2 regions of the Bacillus seohaeanensis genome follow, and region 2 is predicted to be linked to the other one. Evidence: riboswitches for the same ligand, from Rfam matches in the RefSeq annotation. Region 2 holds a riboswitch; the other holds the start of a gene.

What was found. Region 2 has a riboswitch for cobalamin ahead of ACFSUL_RS15435 (ABC transporter substrate-binding protein). Riboswitches for the same ligand answer to the same signal wherever they lie in the genome.
Region 1: another riboswitch for cobalamin. It lies ahead of ACFSUL_RS00525 (acyl-CoA thioesterase); the one in region 2 lies ahead of ACFSUL_RS15435 (ABC transporter substrate-binding protein).

What each region holds. Positions count from the first base shown of each region.
Region 1 is NZ_JBHUMF010000001.1:101,673-109,408, reverse strand. It holds gene ACFSUL_RS00550 (hypothetical protein) at 153-662, shown strand; gene ACFSUL_RS00545 (CBS domain-containing protein) at 833-1,249, shown strand; gene ACFSUL_RS00540 (hypothetical protein) at 1,771-1,932, shown strand; gene ACFSUL_RS00535 (DUF819 family protein) at 2,175-3,377, shown strand; gene ACFSUL_RS00530 (MDR family MFS transporter) at 3,674-5,167, shown strand; cobalamin riboswitch at 5,236-5,417, shown strand; gene ACFSUL_RS00525 (acyl-CoA thioesterase) at 5,603-6,067, shown strand; gene cls (cardiolipin synthase) at 6,326-7,736, shown strand, end outside.
Region 2 is NZ_JBHUMF010000031.1:418,564-426,299, reverse strand. It holds gene cobD (threonine-phosphate decarboxylase CobD) at 1-932, opposite strand, end outside; gene cbiB (adenosylcobinamide-phosphate synthase CbiB) at 907-1,869, opposite strand; gene ACFSUL_RS15445 (adenosylcobinamide amidohydrolase) at 1,866-3,338, opposite strand; gene ACFSUL_RS15440 (FecCD family ABC transporter permease) at 3,339-4,391, opposite strand; gene ACFSUL_RS15435 (ABC transporter substrate-binding protein) at 4,354-5,334, opposite strand; cobalamin riboswitch at 5,466-5,654, opposite strand; gene ACFSUL_RS15430 (DMT family transporter) at 5,721-6,035, opposite strand; gene ACFSUL_RS15425 (DMT family transporter) at 6,035-6,376, opposite strand; guanidine-I (ykkC/yxkD leader) riboswitch at 6,441-6,542, opposite strand; gene msrA (peptide-methionine (S)-S-oxide reductase MsrA) at 6,714-7,244, shown strand; gene ACFSUL_RS15415 (hypothetical protein) at 7,365-7,559, shown strand.

The DNA.
Region 1 (7,736 bases), on a different contig from region 2:
AATCTTATTTTAGATGTTTTTTAAAATAATTAGCCATGGTGGACAGACCCATTGAACCCTTTTCTATTTTAGCTATTCTAACTTCTCTATTCTTCACATAAAGTGAAAGTACAAGTTATAGTTCTAAAATCTCTGCTCTGAGGAGGGACAGAATGAAAAGGTATTTTACCGCAATACTGTTATGTACATTATTCATTGTACCTTTAGTCTTTTCTTTAAATACAAAAGCGGAAGACCCCATTATAAACAGTATTGAAAAAGTCTTAACAGAGGAAGCCTACTATACAAAGGAAAGTGTAGCAGTAAAAGACTTTATCGATGTGCATACAGATGTAGCCATTAATGAGGAGGAAACAAAGGAATATAAGGTAAAAGTTCTTTTTGTCACTTATGAACAAACCCGTGATGATTTTTTTCAATTTCAGAAAGGAGAAATTTATTACTATAATCTAGACGAGGAAAAACTGTTAGATACTTCTTCTGTCATTATGAATGACGAATTAAAGAATTTTGCACAAGACCATAAAGAAGATGTGAAGAAACACCTCACTGCGGGTTCTCAATTCCTTTTCATTTTACTAGTATTCCTTTCTATACTTATTATCCCTTTTTTCGTCATGGTTTTTCATCATCTTGGTACATCTGACAACACTTCTCTTTAAAATTAACTCCTGACTCTTCTGACGGACTTAATATTTTTTTACTCACAACACACTGAGTATAAAAATCCCCCTAATATATTTTTGAAAATAATGGATAGTGACTATTTGAATAGAAAACGACTTCAACCAAATACTATATACGTACTGTCAATAATCATTAAGGGGGAGTTATAATGCAAGTACGTGATATTATGACAAGACATGTAGAAGCTTGTTCTAACCAGGACTCACTACAAGAAGTTGCTAGTAAAATGTCTTCTATGAATGTTGGAGCAATGCCTGTAGTGGAAAACGGCCAAGTAGTTGGAATGGTAACTGACCGTGACTTAACGATAAGAGGACTGACTCAGTCAAAACCAGGTGCTGTTTCACAAGTTATGACCCAAAATGCTGTAACCATTTCACCTGATGCCTCTGTTGAGTCAGCATCAGCACTAATGGCAGAACGCCAAATTCGTCGTCTGCCAGTTGTGGAGAATGGTCAGTTAGTTGGAATGTTAGCCCTAGGAGATTTGGCAGTACAACAGAAATCAGACAGAAGTGCAGGGGTTGCATTGAGTCAAATTTCTGAAAACCACCTTCACTAATAACAGAAAAAGGGTCGGCTATTTGCCGGCCTTTTTGTTGTTAAATTGCCCCGCTTTAGGATGGGAATTCCTACTTACAAAGAAAAATAAATCAGGAAATCTATCCAGTAAGCTCTCGCGACGGGACAATAGCTTCTAGATTTAAGTTCCTTGACTAAGTAGAGAAAAATGAACTTTATCTCCAATAAAAGTAAATTTGTCTAGAAAAGCAACAAGTTTGTCCAATATAGTTTAAATATTGTCCAGTAATCCATAAATTTTGTCTAGGAACCCTAGGAATTTGTCCAGTATCCGAAGAAAAGTGTCTAGGAACCTAGAAAGCCTCATTAGAATTCACTTCAAACACTTGCCTTCTCTCCCTAGGTAAAGTTAAAGCAAAGGTTACCCTCTTCAAAAATATCCAAAATGGACTATAAACACTATCTTTTCAACAATTTTTTTACATAAAAGCAGGATTTTCCTCTACCCTCCTTGAAAATAGTAATTACAACGTTCTAATCCGTTTAAAGAGGGGGATAAATATGAACTCTGTAAAAGATTATCGAAAAGAAGTTAGGAATTTCAAACGTGAAAACCAAAGGCAAATGTTCATGGACAACTTTTTTGACTTTCTATTTATGCTTTTTGGAATTTCCATGATAACTGGTATCCTCTTGTTTATATTGGATTATTGGAGTTATTAGTAAAGTTAAATAAAGATTATATCTAATCCCAAAAAAGCTTAATTTTAAGCTACCTTCTTAACCACCAACTAAACAACATTTAGTGAAATTGTCATGGATTCTCATGGCAATTTTTTATTGTCTAAATGCCTTTTGCATTAAAATGGAATCACTTTAAAAAGTATTTCCAAGATTCTAAAATCAACGGATAAAGCGTTTTCAATGTTATGATAGTAAAGTCTATTTTTTAAGGAGGTTTGAACATGATACTATTCAGTAGTCCTTTAATCCAAGAACCAATGGCAATCTTCGCATATTTAGCCGCTGTTGTAGGGCTTCTTTTTATTTTAGGGGAGTCAAAAATACCTTCTCTACAAAAGTTTTTTCATTATGCACCGCCATTAATTTGGGTTTATTTTATTCCAATGATTTCTACTACAGTTGGAATCATCCCCGATAGTTCCGCATTATACGATTTTACATCAACTTACATTTTGCCTGTGGGGTTATTGCTTCTACTATTATCGGCAAATGTTCCAGCAACATTAAAGCTTGGACCTAAAGCGATAGGCATGTTCCTTGCAGGTACATTTGGAGTCATCATCGGTGGTCCAATCGCATTAGCACTCTTCCAGCCTCTTCTACCTGAAGAAGCATGGACTGGGGTTGCCGCCCTAGCAGGTAGCTGGATTGGCGGAAGTGCAAATATGGCTGCATTGATTGAAGCAACCGGAACACCGAAGGAAATTCTATCTCCAATTATCGTTGTCGATACAGTTGTCGGCTATAGCTGGATGGGGATAATGATCTTCTTGGCTGGTTTCCAACACAAATTCAATAAATGGAACAAAGCGGACAACTCTGTCATTAAGAAAGTAAACGATGATATGAGTGAAATTGAACGCAAAAATTCTAGACCAATTACTGTACCACATCTTGCAGCTATTCTAGGCTTAGGGTTTGGTGTTGCCTACGTTATCCGTAAGTTCTCTGAAACGCTTCCGGAAACTTCTGTACTATCCGCTGGAACGTGGACAATTATGATTATTTCTGCGGTTGGGATTATCTTCTCATTCACAAAAGTAAGCAATTTAGAAAACTACGGTGCAAGTAAGATTGGTTACGCAGGGATTTACTTACTACTTGCAACAATTGGTGCAAAAGCAGATTTAATGTATGTTGTAGACGCACCTCAATATGTCCTTATGGGAATTGTTTGGCTAGCTATCCATGTCATTATTATCTTTTTAGCTGCTAGATTGCTTCGTGCTCCACTCTTCTTTGTTGCTGTAGGATCACAAGGTAATATCGGTGGGACAAGTTCTGCACCTGTTGTCGCTTCGGTATTCCAACCATCGTTAGCTCCTGTCGGGTTGTTAATGGGAATACTCGGGAATATTGTAGGTACCTATGCTGCTGTTTTATGTGCATATTTGGCAGAATGGGTCAGTGGTTTCTATTTTTAAAGTAAAAAGAGCATCGATTTTTTCGGTGCTCTTTCATTGTTTTTCTGACAAAAAGGCTCTAATTCTTTCATTTTTGCTGTAACTTCTTTTACGATCCACCTATTCTTCTTTAACAATATAAGGAATCGTTAGCTCCCTTCCTAGTGCCTTGACTAGTGAAAGAGGCAAATGTAACAATTTTCATATTCAGTTTTTATCTCCTTACAAAAATGTAATAATTAATTTCCTTCCAATTCAATCTTAGGTGTAGTAATATGTGGTTTTGCAGGAATACGCACAAACAAAGGAGAGTATAGATGGACGAAAATAAAGTACAATATGAATTTTTAGCGGATGACCCTAGTTTTAAGGTAAAACCAGTTATTATCTCCCTCATTATTGGTGCCTTTTTTGCGATTTTGAATGAAACATTATTGAATATCGCGTTAACAACCTTAATGAAAGAGTTCAGTATTTCTACTGCAACCGTACAGTGGATGGCGACTGGGTTTATGCTTGTAATGGGAATATTAACACCAGTTTCCGCTTTAATGCTTCAATCGTTTACAACGAGGAAAATGTTTATGGGAACGATGACGGTGTTTACGATTGGTACCGTAATATGTGCGATGGCACCGACATTTTCTATTCTTCTTGCGGGAAGATTGCTGCAAGCGGTTGGAACAGGGTTTTTAATCCCAATCATTTTTAATACATTTTTATTAATTTTCCCACCAGAGCGCCGCGGTGCCGTGATGGGAACAGTTGGACTTGTTATTATGTTTGCCCCGGCTATCGGTCCAACATTATCAGGAATTATTGTCGAACATTTAGGATGGAGATACCTATTTATTACGGTTATTCCATTTGCTCTTTTCTCCATCGCTTTTGCCTTTAAGTATTTGCAAAATGTTGGTGAAGTGACAAAGCCGAAAGTTGATGTCCTTTCCATTCTTCTTTCTACGTTAGGATTTGGTGGCGTTGTATTAGGTTTCAGCTTTGCTGGAGAAGGAGATGCAAGTTTTCTTGAACCGAAAGTTTTATTGCCAATTGTAATTGGCGCTGTATCATTAGTTTTATTTACAATCCGCCAGTTAAGACTAGAAGAACCTATGCTAGATGTAAGAGTATTTAAATACCCGATGTTCACACTAGCCGTTGTTTTATTTATCATTATCATTATGTCGATGTTTTCATCAGAAATTATTTTACCGATGTATATGCAAGGGCCATTAGCACTTTCCGCAGCGACCGCAGGGTTAGTTTTACTTCCAGGAAGTTTGTTGAATGGGTTAATGTCGCCAGTTATGGGAAAACTTTTCGATAAGTTCGGTCCACGGAAGTTAATGATCCCGGCAACATTCTTGCTAACAGGGGTTATGTTTGTATTAAGTCGAGTCGGAATTGATACACCTATTTGGGTCATAATCGCCTGTTATATCGTATTAATGCTTTCCGTTGCAGCGATTATGATGCCAGCGCAAACAAACGGATTAAACCAGCTGCCAAAACGATTGTATCCTCATGGAACGGCGATTATGAACACGTTGCAACCTGTGTCTGGTGCAATCGGGGTGTCTGTGTTTATTAGTATCATGACAGGAAGACGGCAAAGTTACTTGGAATCCTCCGCAACCCCAACGGACCCAGAAACAATAACTCAGTCATTCGTGGCTGGAGTTGAGCTTGTTTACCTTATCGCGCTAGGTTTTGCAATTGTCGGCTTTGTTGTATCGTTATTTGTAAAAAAAGCAACACCGGAAGATATAGCAGATGAGCAAGTTGTAACAGAGCAAGAACCTGTTCAATAAAAAACAGATTGTATTTAAAGGTTTCTACCTATATGATTAAATTAACGTTTACTTTATTGTAACTATTTTCATACCCCAATAAATATGGTGTCTACTATAGACTTAATAGGGAATCTGGTGAAAGTCCAGAACTGTTCCCGCAACTGTATGTGCTGACGAAATAAGAGAATCCACTGTCCGAGCAGGATGGGAAGGTCTTAGAGTAGAAGGAAGCACAAGTCAGGAGACCTGCCATATTTATGACGTGTTATCTTCTTCGGGAGTTGGGAAGATAGAACAAAGGTAGTTTACTAGGCAGGTAGTTTATCTCATTTGTCTATAATTTATCAATGTTTTCTCTTCCCCATCCTCTTTTTGAGTGATGGGGATTTTTGTTGGAAGAGAAACTATTACCCTCTCCCTCTCAAAAAAATTAGGAAATGAGGGATTAATGTCATGGAGAAGCTATCGTCAAATGATTCTAGAACAATCCAAACAAAACTAGTATTACCCCCGGATACAAATCATATGGGAACAATTTTTGGAGGCACAATATTGGCCTATATTGATGAGATCGCTGCAATATCCGCTATGAAACACAGTAAAATGGTCGTTGTCACCGCTTCTATCGACACAGTCAACTTCTTATCATCTGCAAAAGTTGGTGATATTTTAACGTTGGAAGCCTTCGTGATTTCTACTGGGAGAACATCAATGGAAGTGTATGTAAAAGTCGAGTGTGAAAACTTAAAAATGAGGTCGCGAACACTCACCACCACCTCAATTCTAACAATGGTGGCCATAGATGACGATGGAGCTCCAAGTGAGGTGCCAGGTGTTATCCCTCAAACAGAAGAAGAAAAAGAACTATTTGAAGATGCAAAAAAACGAAGGGAAAGACGTCTACAAATGAATAAGTAAACAAAAGGTCCGTCCCTCAGCACTTTAAAGCGGTAAGGGACGGACCTTTCACCTGTTTGAAACGGAAGAAATGTACTTTTTATAGGATAATTTCCATGTTCATTTATAATTCATTGAACCAAAAATATTTCTATCCTTTTTTCCACCATTTTTCGTATATACTATTTTTAGGAAGCTATATATGTTATATAAGAAGTGTACACATTTGGCACAACTATATGTACAGCTAGTGAAAGTTTCACTGAAGGAGCATAATTAATGGATATTTTAGCTATTTTATTAGGTGTTTTATTTGTTCTCAACGTAGCATTTGCTGCTGTTGTCATCTTTCTCGAAAGAAAAGATGCAGGAGCAACATGGGCTTGGTTGATGGTACTTTTGTTCATACCATTACTAGGATTTATCATGTATCTTATATTCGGACAAAACTTAAGTCGAAAACATTTATTTGAATGGGAAGATATTAATAAAATTGGAATTGAGGGGTTGATAGCAGAGCAAATAAAGCATCTCAAAAACCACGAGTTTCCTTTTAGAGAAGAAGCAACTTATAAGCATCAAGACTTAATATATATGCATCTAATCAACAATGGAGCAGTACTTACGCAAGAAAATTCAGTGGATATCTTTACCGATGGGAAAGAAAAATTTGACTCCTTATTAGCAGATATCGACAAAGCTGAAAATCATATACATCTGCAATATTATATTCTAAAAAAGGACAAACTTGGAAAAGGTATTGTTGATAAGCTTACGGAAAAAGCAAAACAAGGCGTCAGGGTCAGAATACTGTATGATGAAATGGGTTCTAGAGGAACAAGAAAAAAATTCTTTCGGGAGTTTATCGCTGCCGGTGGAGAAGTTGAAGTATTTTTTCCATCACGAATTCCCTTTATTAACCCAAGGATTAATTACCGAAATCACCGGAAACTTGTAATTATTGATGGTAAAGTCGGCTATGTCGGCGGATTTAATATCGGAGACGAATATTTAGGCTTAAATAAGCGATTTGGTTACTGGCGGGATACACACTTGAGAATTATCGGGCGGGCAGCACTAGCGATGCAAACTCGTTTCATACTTGATTGGAATCAGGCAAGCCGTTACAAGATTGCCTATAACACCCGCTACTTTCCGCAACACCATTTTGAAGGGAATGCCGGCATTCAAATTGTCACCTCTGGCCCTGATTCGGAATGGGAGCAAATAAAAAATGGATATATAAAATTGATTACAAGTGCGAAAAAGTCAATTTTCATTCAAACACCTTACTTTGTTCCAGACGCAAGCTTATTAGATTCATTAAGGATTGCCGCCCTTAGTGGAATTGATGTACGAATTATGATTCCTAACAAGCCTGATCACATGTTTGTATATTGGGCCACGTTCTCTTATATCGGCGAACTTTTAAAAGCAGGAGCGAGAATTTTCATTTATGAAAATGGATTTATTCATGCGAAAACGATCGTCGTCGATGATGAGCTTTCCTCTGTCGGTACCGCCAATATCGATGTAAGAAGTTTTAGGCTAAATTTTGAAGTAAATGCGTTTATCTATGATCGTCTTATTTCTAAGAACCTAGGTGACATCTTTGAAAACGATCTTCACCTAAGCCGTGAGCTTACAATTGAAGAATATCAAAAAAGAACATTAAAAATCCGTCTCAAAG
Region 2 (7,736 bases):
GTTAAATAGTTTAATAACTCTGTTTGTTCATCCATAGAGGGGTCCCTTAATAGATAATAGTTCACCCGTGACAAACTGTACTGATAGCCATTTTGATCAAAGTAATAAAATAATCGTTTTTTCTCTTTTAGGATATGTTTCCTTGTTTCTTCTGTAAATTCATCTAGAGTAAGTGCAATTCTCCCTGTTCTCAATGCAAGGCTATTGACATTCCAATGTGGCAAGAAAGCAGACAGCTTTTCTTGTAAATTTCCTTCCATTAAAGCATAGCCCAGCCTCAGCCCTGCAATCGCATACATTTTTGTCAGAGACCTTAAAATAATAAGGTTACTATATTCATGTAAATAAATACTATATGTATGCTCATCTTCTAAAAAATCATAGAATGCTTCATCTATAATGACATAGGTACTTGTCTTTTTTGCTTCCCTTAATAAGTTTAAAATAATGTCTTTTTCAAGAACTTCTCCTGTTGGATTATTCGGATTGCATAAAAAAATTGCTCTAACGGAATGAAAACGCTCGAATACATTGGAGGGTGTCTCTAATTCATCCAATGAGATATATTCTACTAAACATTGATTCTGTAGGCAGCTTGCTTCATACTCTGAAAAAGTAGGCTGACAGATTAGAACCTGTTCCCCCTGTAGCCAACGACCAATAATAGTAATGATCTCTGCTGCACCGTTACCAAGCAATACCCCTTCTGTAGCTATATTTTCTTTTTTGGCAATCTCATTTTTCAGTTCTATACCAGTCGAATCTGGATAGTGTTCTAATTCGTCTATGCCAATTATTAATTCGTTTCGAATTTCCTCCGGCATTCCGAGAGGGTTTATATTCGTACTAAAATCAATAAAATTAGAAGGGTATTCTTGATTTAACGCCCTATAAAGAAATTGAGGATTAGAACCATGCTTTGGCCAATTCATACAGAATTCCTCCTCCAATTAATAGTAATGTAAAAACGTGCACTGTTCTATTCATAATACGGATAGAATCTGTTATATGGTGGGAACGTAATGAAGTCTCCGAATCTCCCATCACTGCTCTTAAAGAAACTTCACCGCCATAATAGTTTAATCCTCCAAGCTGAACACCAAGTACTGCTGCAACGGCTGCTTCTCCCCAACCGCTATTGGGACTAGGGTGTTTTTTTGCATCCCGAAATAAAATCGCAAATGACTCTTTGCGTGTTCTAAATTTTGGAGGAGAACATACTACCATCATAATACCTGTTAACCTACTCGGTATCCAATTAAAGCCGTCATCAATCCAGGCCGACGCCCATCCAAACTCTAAAAACCTATCATTCTTATATGCTACCATCGAGTCACATGTGTTTACAGCCCTGTACACCATTGCTAATGGAGCACCGCCTAAAAATGCCCAAAACAGTGGTGCCGTAATTCCATCCGAGGTATTCTCCGCTACCGTTTCGACTGCTCCCCGTACAATTTCACTTTCTTCCAAGTTGTCTGTATCTCTTCCTACAATATAGGAAAGCTTTTTCCTTGCAAGCTTCATATTGTTAGCTATTAATGGCTCGTAAACTTCCAGTGCGGCCTCTTTCAAGCTACGTTGTGAGATTGAAGTATAAATTAAAATGGATTCAATAATGATTCCAACTACAGTATGTATAGAATACGAAGCAACAGTGATAAACAATGACAAGAAAAATACCGTCAATAAAACAGTGAAAGATAACAGCGTGCCTTTCCACTTTCGATATTTCCCTCTATTCCAACGTACCTCTAAAAACGAAATTAACCGACCTATCCAGCGGACTGGATGAGGCCAATGGTTAGGATCCCCTGCAATTCGGTCAATGAATAAGGCCAAAATAATTGATAAAAGGTGACTAATCATAGTTTGGATCGCCTTTTAACAGATTTTTGTATTGCTTCTTTTGTACATTCATGGACTCCTTGACCAATTAATTTTCCAAGTGACGTTATCGAGCCTGCAAAAGTATGTTTCTTCCCTCGCTGAGTAGCAGCTATCATAATACTGTCTGTAGAAGTACCCGTGGCAAAAGTACCTGTTTTTGGATCAAGGATATCCAAATCTCTCATTGCTTTTACTTTCGCTTCTGTAGCTGTAACAATAGCTTGAATAAATGCCTCATCGGATAAGTTTCCATTAATGAATACCCAAGTGTTTATTGTCCCCGGTGAAGGTTCTAAATCAAATTGATAGCTATTGGAGACATCAACGGCATTTCCGACTCCAGCTGTTACAACGACAAAAATACTACAATCACCTAATTTGAACTTTTTATAGGTGACATCCTCAAGGATAACGGCTGTCATCATCCCTACCGTAAAACTGGGATCGAAACCGTGATCATAAAGGTATTGTTTCATATCTTCATAATAATTGGAAATATCATAATCCTTTGGTACATGTCTATTTATAAAATGTTGATACCACCCGAGACCAGAACCAATCACACCTGATGACATGCTTTTTAGCGGGATTGGTGAATGATAGCTAATGTAATCATCTGACTCACCAATGTATTGCTCACCAAGAATAACATCTTCCAAATCAGCTTCATCTGCTTCAGGAATAATTACCATTTGTGGTTTTGGCACTTTTGGGTGAGGTCGTTTTTCTACTTTCGTATGATAGACCTCTTCTATATTCTTTACACTTAGTACATTTTCTGGGTGATCCACAAGCTTTTCTTTTCCTTCATGTAATAGTAGCAACCGGTCGCAATAAAGACTAGCAAGATTCAGATCATGAAAAATACTGATGATAGTCAAATTATCTTGCTTCGATCGGTGTTTCAATAAATCAAGTAAATTCTTTTGAAAAGAAAGATCCAAGTGATTGGTAGGCTCGTCCAATATTAATATTTTCGGTTGTTGTACCAAGCTCTGCGCAAGGAAAACTCGTTGCCTTTCTCCACCAGACAATTCGTCAAGCACTCGATCTTGTAATTCCCATACACCTATTTGCTTCATTACTTCTTCCACCACTTGCTCATCTTCCGGTTGAATACCTTTGAACAAACCTTTTTGATGTGCATATCGCCCAAGCATAACGGTTTCTTTTACACGGTACGAGAAGGAGTTAGAAGTAATTTGTGGTAAAACAGCAATTGTTTTCGCAAGTTCTTTCGACGAATAAAAGGATATGTCTTTCCCTTGAATAGTAACACTTCCATTATCGGTTGGAAGTAGTCCGGATAATACTTTGAGAAGAGTTGTTTTCCCGCTTCCATTCGGACCTAAAATACCGAAAAATTCTCCAGCTTGGACGGTAAAACTTATATTTTTAAGTATTTTTTTATTCTCATACCCTGCTGTTAACTGTTGAACAGATATCATTTAGGCACCTCTCTTCTTTATTAAAATATATCCGAAAATAGGAGCCCCGATTAATGCTGTAATAACTCCGATTGGAAGCTCTGTAGGTGCAATAACTGTACGCGAAATAAGGTCTGCTAGTACTAAAAACCCACCGCCCGTGATAATTGACAATGGCAGTAGATGACGATGGTCATGGCCGACTAGTATTCTAATAAAATGTGGAACAACAAGACCCACAAACCCAATCGTTCCTGAAACAGCAACAGCTGCCCCGGTTAAAATCGAGCCAGCAAGCAAAATGACAAGTTTTCTTTTTTCAACGGAAATTCCGAGATGATGTGCATGTTCCTCTCCAAAACTCATTCCATTTAGCTCTTTTGTATTCATCAATAAAATAATAACACCGATAATAAAGAATGGGATAATAATAATTACATAATCCCAACCACGCATTGAAACACTTCCGAGTAGCCAGCCGATAATTTGCCGCAACTCTTCTCCAGTTAACGCAATCATTAACGAAATGAATGATCCTAAAAATGAACTAAATATAATACCAGTTAAAATGATCGTCTCAATTTTCATCGATCTTTCTACTTTTTGTGCAAAAAATAATACGAGAAAAATAGTAATAATAGATGTAACAATACTTAAAAATGGAAGTGTAAACATTCCGATAACCGGAAGGCTTATTTGAAAAAACAGTGTTAAAACTGCTCCAACAGAAGCTCCGGAAGAAACACCTAAAGTATATGGATCAGCTAGCGGATTTCTTAGAAGCCCTTGGAAGGAAGCTCCGGCAATTGCCAAAGAGCCCCCTACAATAAAGGCCAATAATACACGAGGTAATCGAATCGCGTAAACGATATTAGTGTACATCGTATCAATTGATTCAGGAAGGTCAAAACGGAATATTTTTGCACCAATGATAACAATTGTATCACGAAATGGAACGGAAATGGTTCCAATAGAGATCCCAGCTAATAGTGATAGTACGAGAAAGACTAAAGCTAATCCATATGTTATCCATTTTTTATTCTGCAAAAACTTCTGGATAAACTGCTTTGGCAATCTCCTCTACTCCTTCGATAAGCCTAGGACCTGTTCTTGTTACTAAATCAGAATGAACATCATATATTTGTTCTTCTTTAAGAGCTTTCATATCCTGCCATCCGTCACGGCTCATGATTTGTTGTTTCGGGTTTTCAGTATAGAAACCATACGTTGTAATAATAACATCTGGATTAAGTGCAATGACTGCCTCTTGGTCCATCTGTACCCATCCCTCTTGATCTGAAACGGCATTTTCTGCGTTAATAGTTGTCAGCATTTGATCCATGAAAGTGTTTTTCCCTGTTGTAAAAATTTCCGGAGCGGGAGAAACTTCAACATATACTTTTTTCTTTTCTGTAACAGAAGCAACTTTTTCTTTTATTGCATCTAAATCTTCCTTCATTGTTGTGACAATTTCTTCAGCATCTTTCGTTGTACCAGTTATTTTGCCTATTGTTTCAATCGTTTCGAAAGTTTCATCAAAGTTTGTAGCTTCTTTGACTACAAATACTGGGATGCCCGCTTCACGTAATTGCTTAAACCCTTCTTTTGCATAGGATACACCAGACTCATGTGCTAGTACCAAATCTGGTGACAGGCTAATAACTTTTTCAACATTAAATTCCATTCCGCCAACTTTTTCTTTTTCCGTTACTTCTTCCGGATAGTTATCATTATCAGAAACTCCAACAATCTTCTCTCCTAAACCTAATTCATAAGCAATTTCTGTATTGCTAGGAACAAGGGAGATAATTTTCTCGGGTTGTTTTTCAATAACGACCTCTTCGTCAACCGCATCCGTTATCGTTAGAGGAAATGCAGATTCTTTGTTTCCATCAGCTTGTTCCGTTTTTTCTCCACTTGTTCCAGTATCTTTTGTCCCATCCTCTGATTGACCGCAACCAGCGAGCACACCTAAAACTAACAATAAAGTCAAAAATAACGAGTAAAACTTTTTCATTTGTTAATCCCCCAATTTGAATGAAATAAAAAACATCTCCAGTAAATGGAGATGTTGTGTAAGATGCATGCAAGCGTTTCAGCCCTTATCTGTATGTATGCAAATTACACCTTCCTATCCTCGTAGTACTGGTGCTAAAAAAGAAACAGGCAGGTCTCCTGACTTATGGTCATTGCTTGCTGCTCCTTCCCATACTTTTTGTACAGTGGATTCACAGCTTGCTCCCATTTACAGTGGCGGGACCGTGTTGGATTTTCACCAACTTCCCTATTGTGAAGCAGATATTGCTGGACTGCTTCACCTATTTCCATATGCTATAAAATTTTCCGTCAATTGGATTATACATGAGATTCTCGTCGAATGGAATCACTTTTTCAGAAAAACTTCTAACCTATTAGCTTTAATCCAATTGCTGATGAAAGTATCAGTGCAATAAAAAAGATTCTTTTCCAATCGGTCGATTCTCCATATAAGACCATTCCGAGTACCGCCCCGCCCGCTGCTCCTATTCCTGTCCAAATCGCATAGGCTGTTCCCATTGGTAATGTTTCCATCGCAAAAGTAAGACAAAGAAAACTAACACCGAATCCAACCACTAAGAACACTAGTGAATGCCATTTATGATCATTATTCCATTTATTAATCATCGCCACACCGGTCATTTCACAGAGACCGGCAACTATTAAAGAAATCCAAGCCATTATACGTTTTCCCCTTCCTCAACAGGATCATCAGTAACTAATTTTAAGCCAATTACGCCAATAAGTAGTACGGAAATCAAAACGATTTTTCCAATTTTCAACGGTTCACCAAAGAAAAGCATTTCTGTTAAAACGGTTCCTGCCGTCCCTAATCCAACAAAAACCGCATACACTGTACCGACAGGCAATTTACGACCAGCGATAATCAACACGTAAAAGCTAATGACTATTGAGATAACCGTTCCCGCCCATTCTAAAAGTGAGTTGGCATGCTTTAATCCAACTACCCAAAACACCTCAAAAAAAGCGGCAAAAAATACGATAATCCAATTTTTATTCATTTTAAGTCCTCCATTCCTCACCTTATAACAACGGAAAAGCCCGAGAGACATATCAAGTAGATACATCTCCCGGGCTTTTATCCCTCCGTGTCACAGATAAAATCTGTGCGTTTTCTCTCGGACCAGACTAATCATTTGAGATTACGGAACCCTAGAAAACTTTTTTAGTTAATTGCTATTTTATAATAAATCGGCTGTTTTCTCAATAAAAATTTTAATACCATTTAGTTGTCATGTATCCTAGGATAGTGGTAAAATCAGTTGAAATATCTGAATTTTAGCTGAAATATGACTAAGTGGAAGATTTTTTGAATCTTTGTTTTTAGGGGGATATATTATGAGTGAGAATAAACAATTGGCTACATTCGCCGGTGGATGTTTTTGGTGTATGGTAAAGCCTTTCGATGAATTGCCAGGAATAATAAGTATTGTTTCGGGTTATACAGGCGGACATGTCGATAACCCTACATATGAGCAAGTGAAAACTGGAGAAACTGGTCACTACGAGGTGGTTCAAATTACATTTAACCCAGAACTTTTCCCGTATGAAAAGTTGCTTGAATTATATTGGCCACAAATAGACCCTACAGATGATGAAGGTCAATTTCAAGACCGTGGACCCCAATATCGGACAGCCATTTTTTATCATAATGAAGAGCAAAAACGTCTTGCTGAGGAAACTAGAGATGAAATTAGCAAAAGTGGTCGGTTCAAGAAACCAATTGTTACAAAAATCCTTAATGCTGAAAAGTTTTATCCTGCCGAAGATTATCATCAGGACTTTTACAAGAAAAGCCCTGACGAATATAAAACCGATCGTGCTCAGTCCGGTCGTGATGAGTTTATCAAAGACAATTGGGGAAAATAAAGCGTTAGAAGAATAGTAGAGGCCTCCTTCATCCATACTAGAAATAACAACTGTGCAAGTAGCTTAAATTCTATCTGCCTATACTTGTACTAAACGTTAAGAATGGAAAGGAGTTTTACAATGGATAAGCAAAAGAGCGTAACATCAATAAAATTACCAAACCAAGATGAAGTATCAGTGGAGCCCGGTCCTTCTCAATATGTTAACCTAGAGGACCCATACCCTGGCGACTCTGTTGCCGAGCATAAAAAGCAGGAAGATGCCAATAACTACTTAGCTGAAGGGGAAATTGGGCAACAAAATGAAAATTTATAAGGTAATGAATAAAGGGAAGAGGGGGAGCACTAAGCTCACCTTCTTTTAATTTGCCTAAACTCAGTTCTTGAAATCAAAATTAGTAAGGGAAAAAATTAAACCAGGACCCTTCCCAAGAAAAAAACGTATTACTTCCTCGAAAAGTGGATATAATGGCAACAATATAATATCAGTATA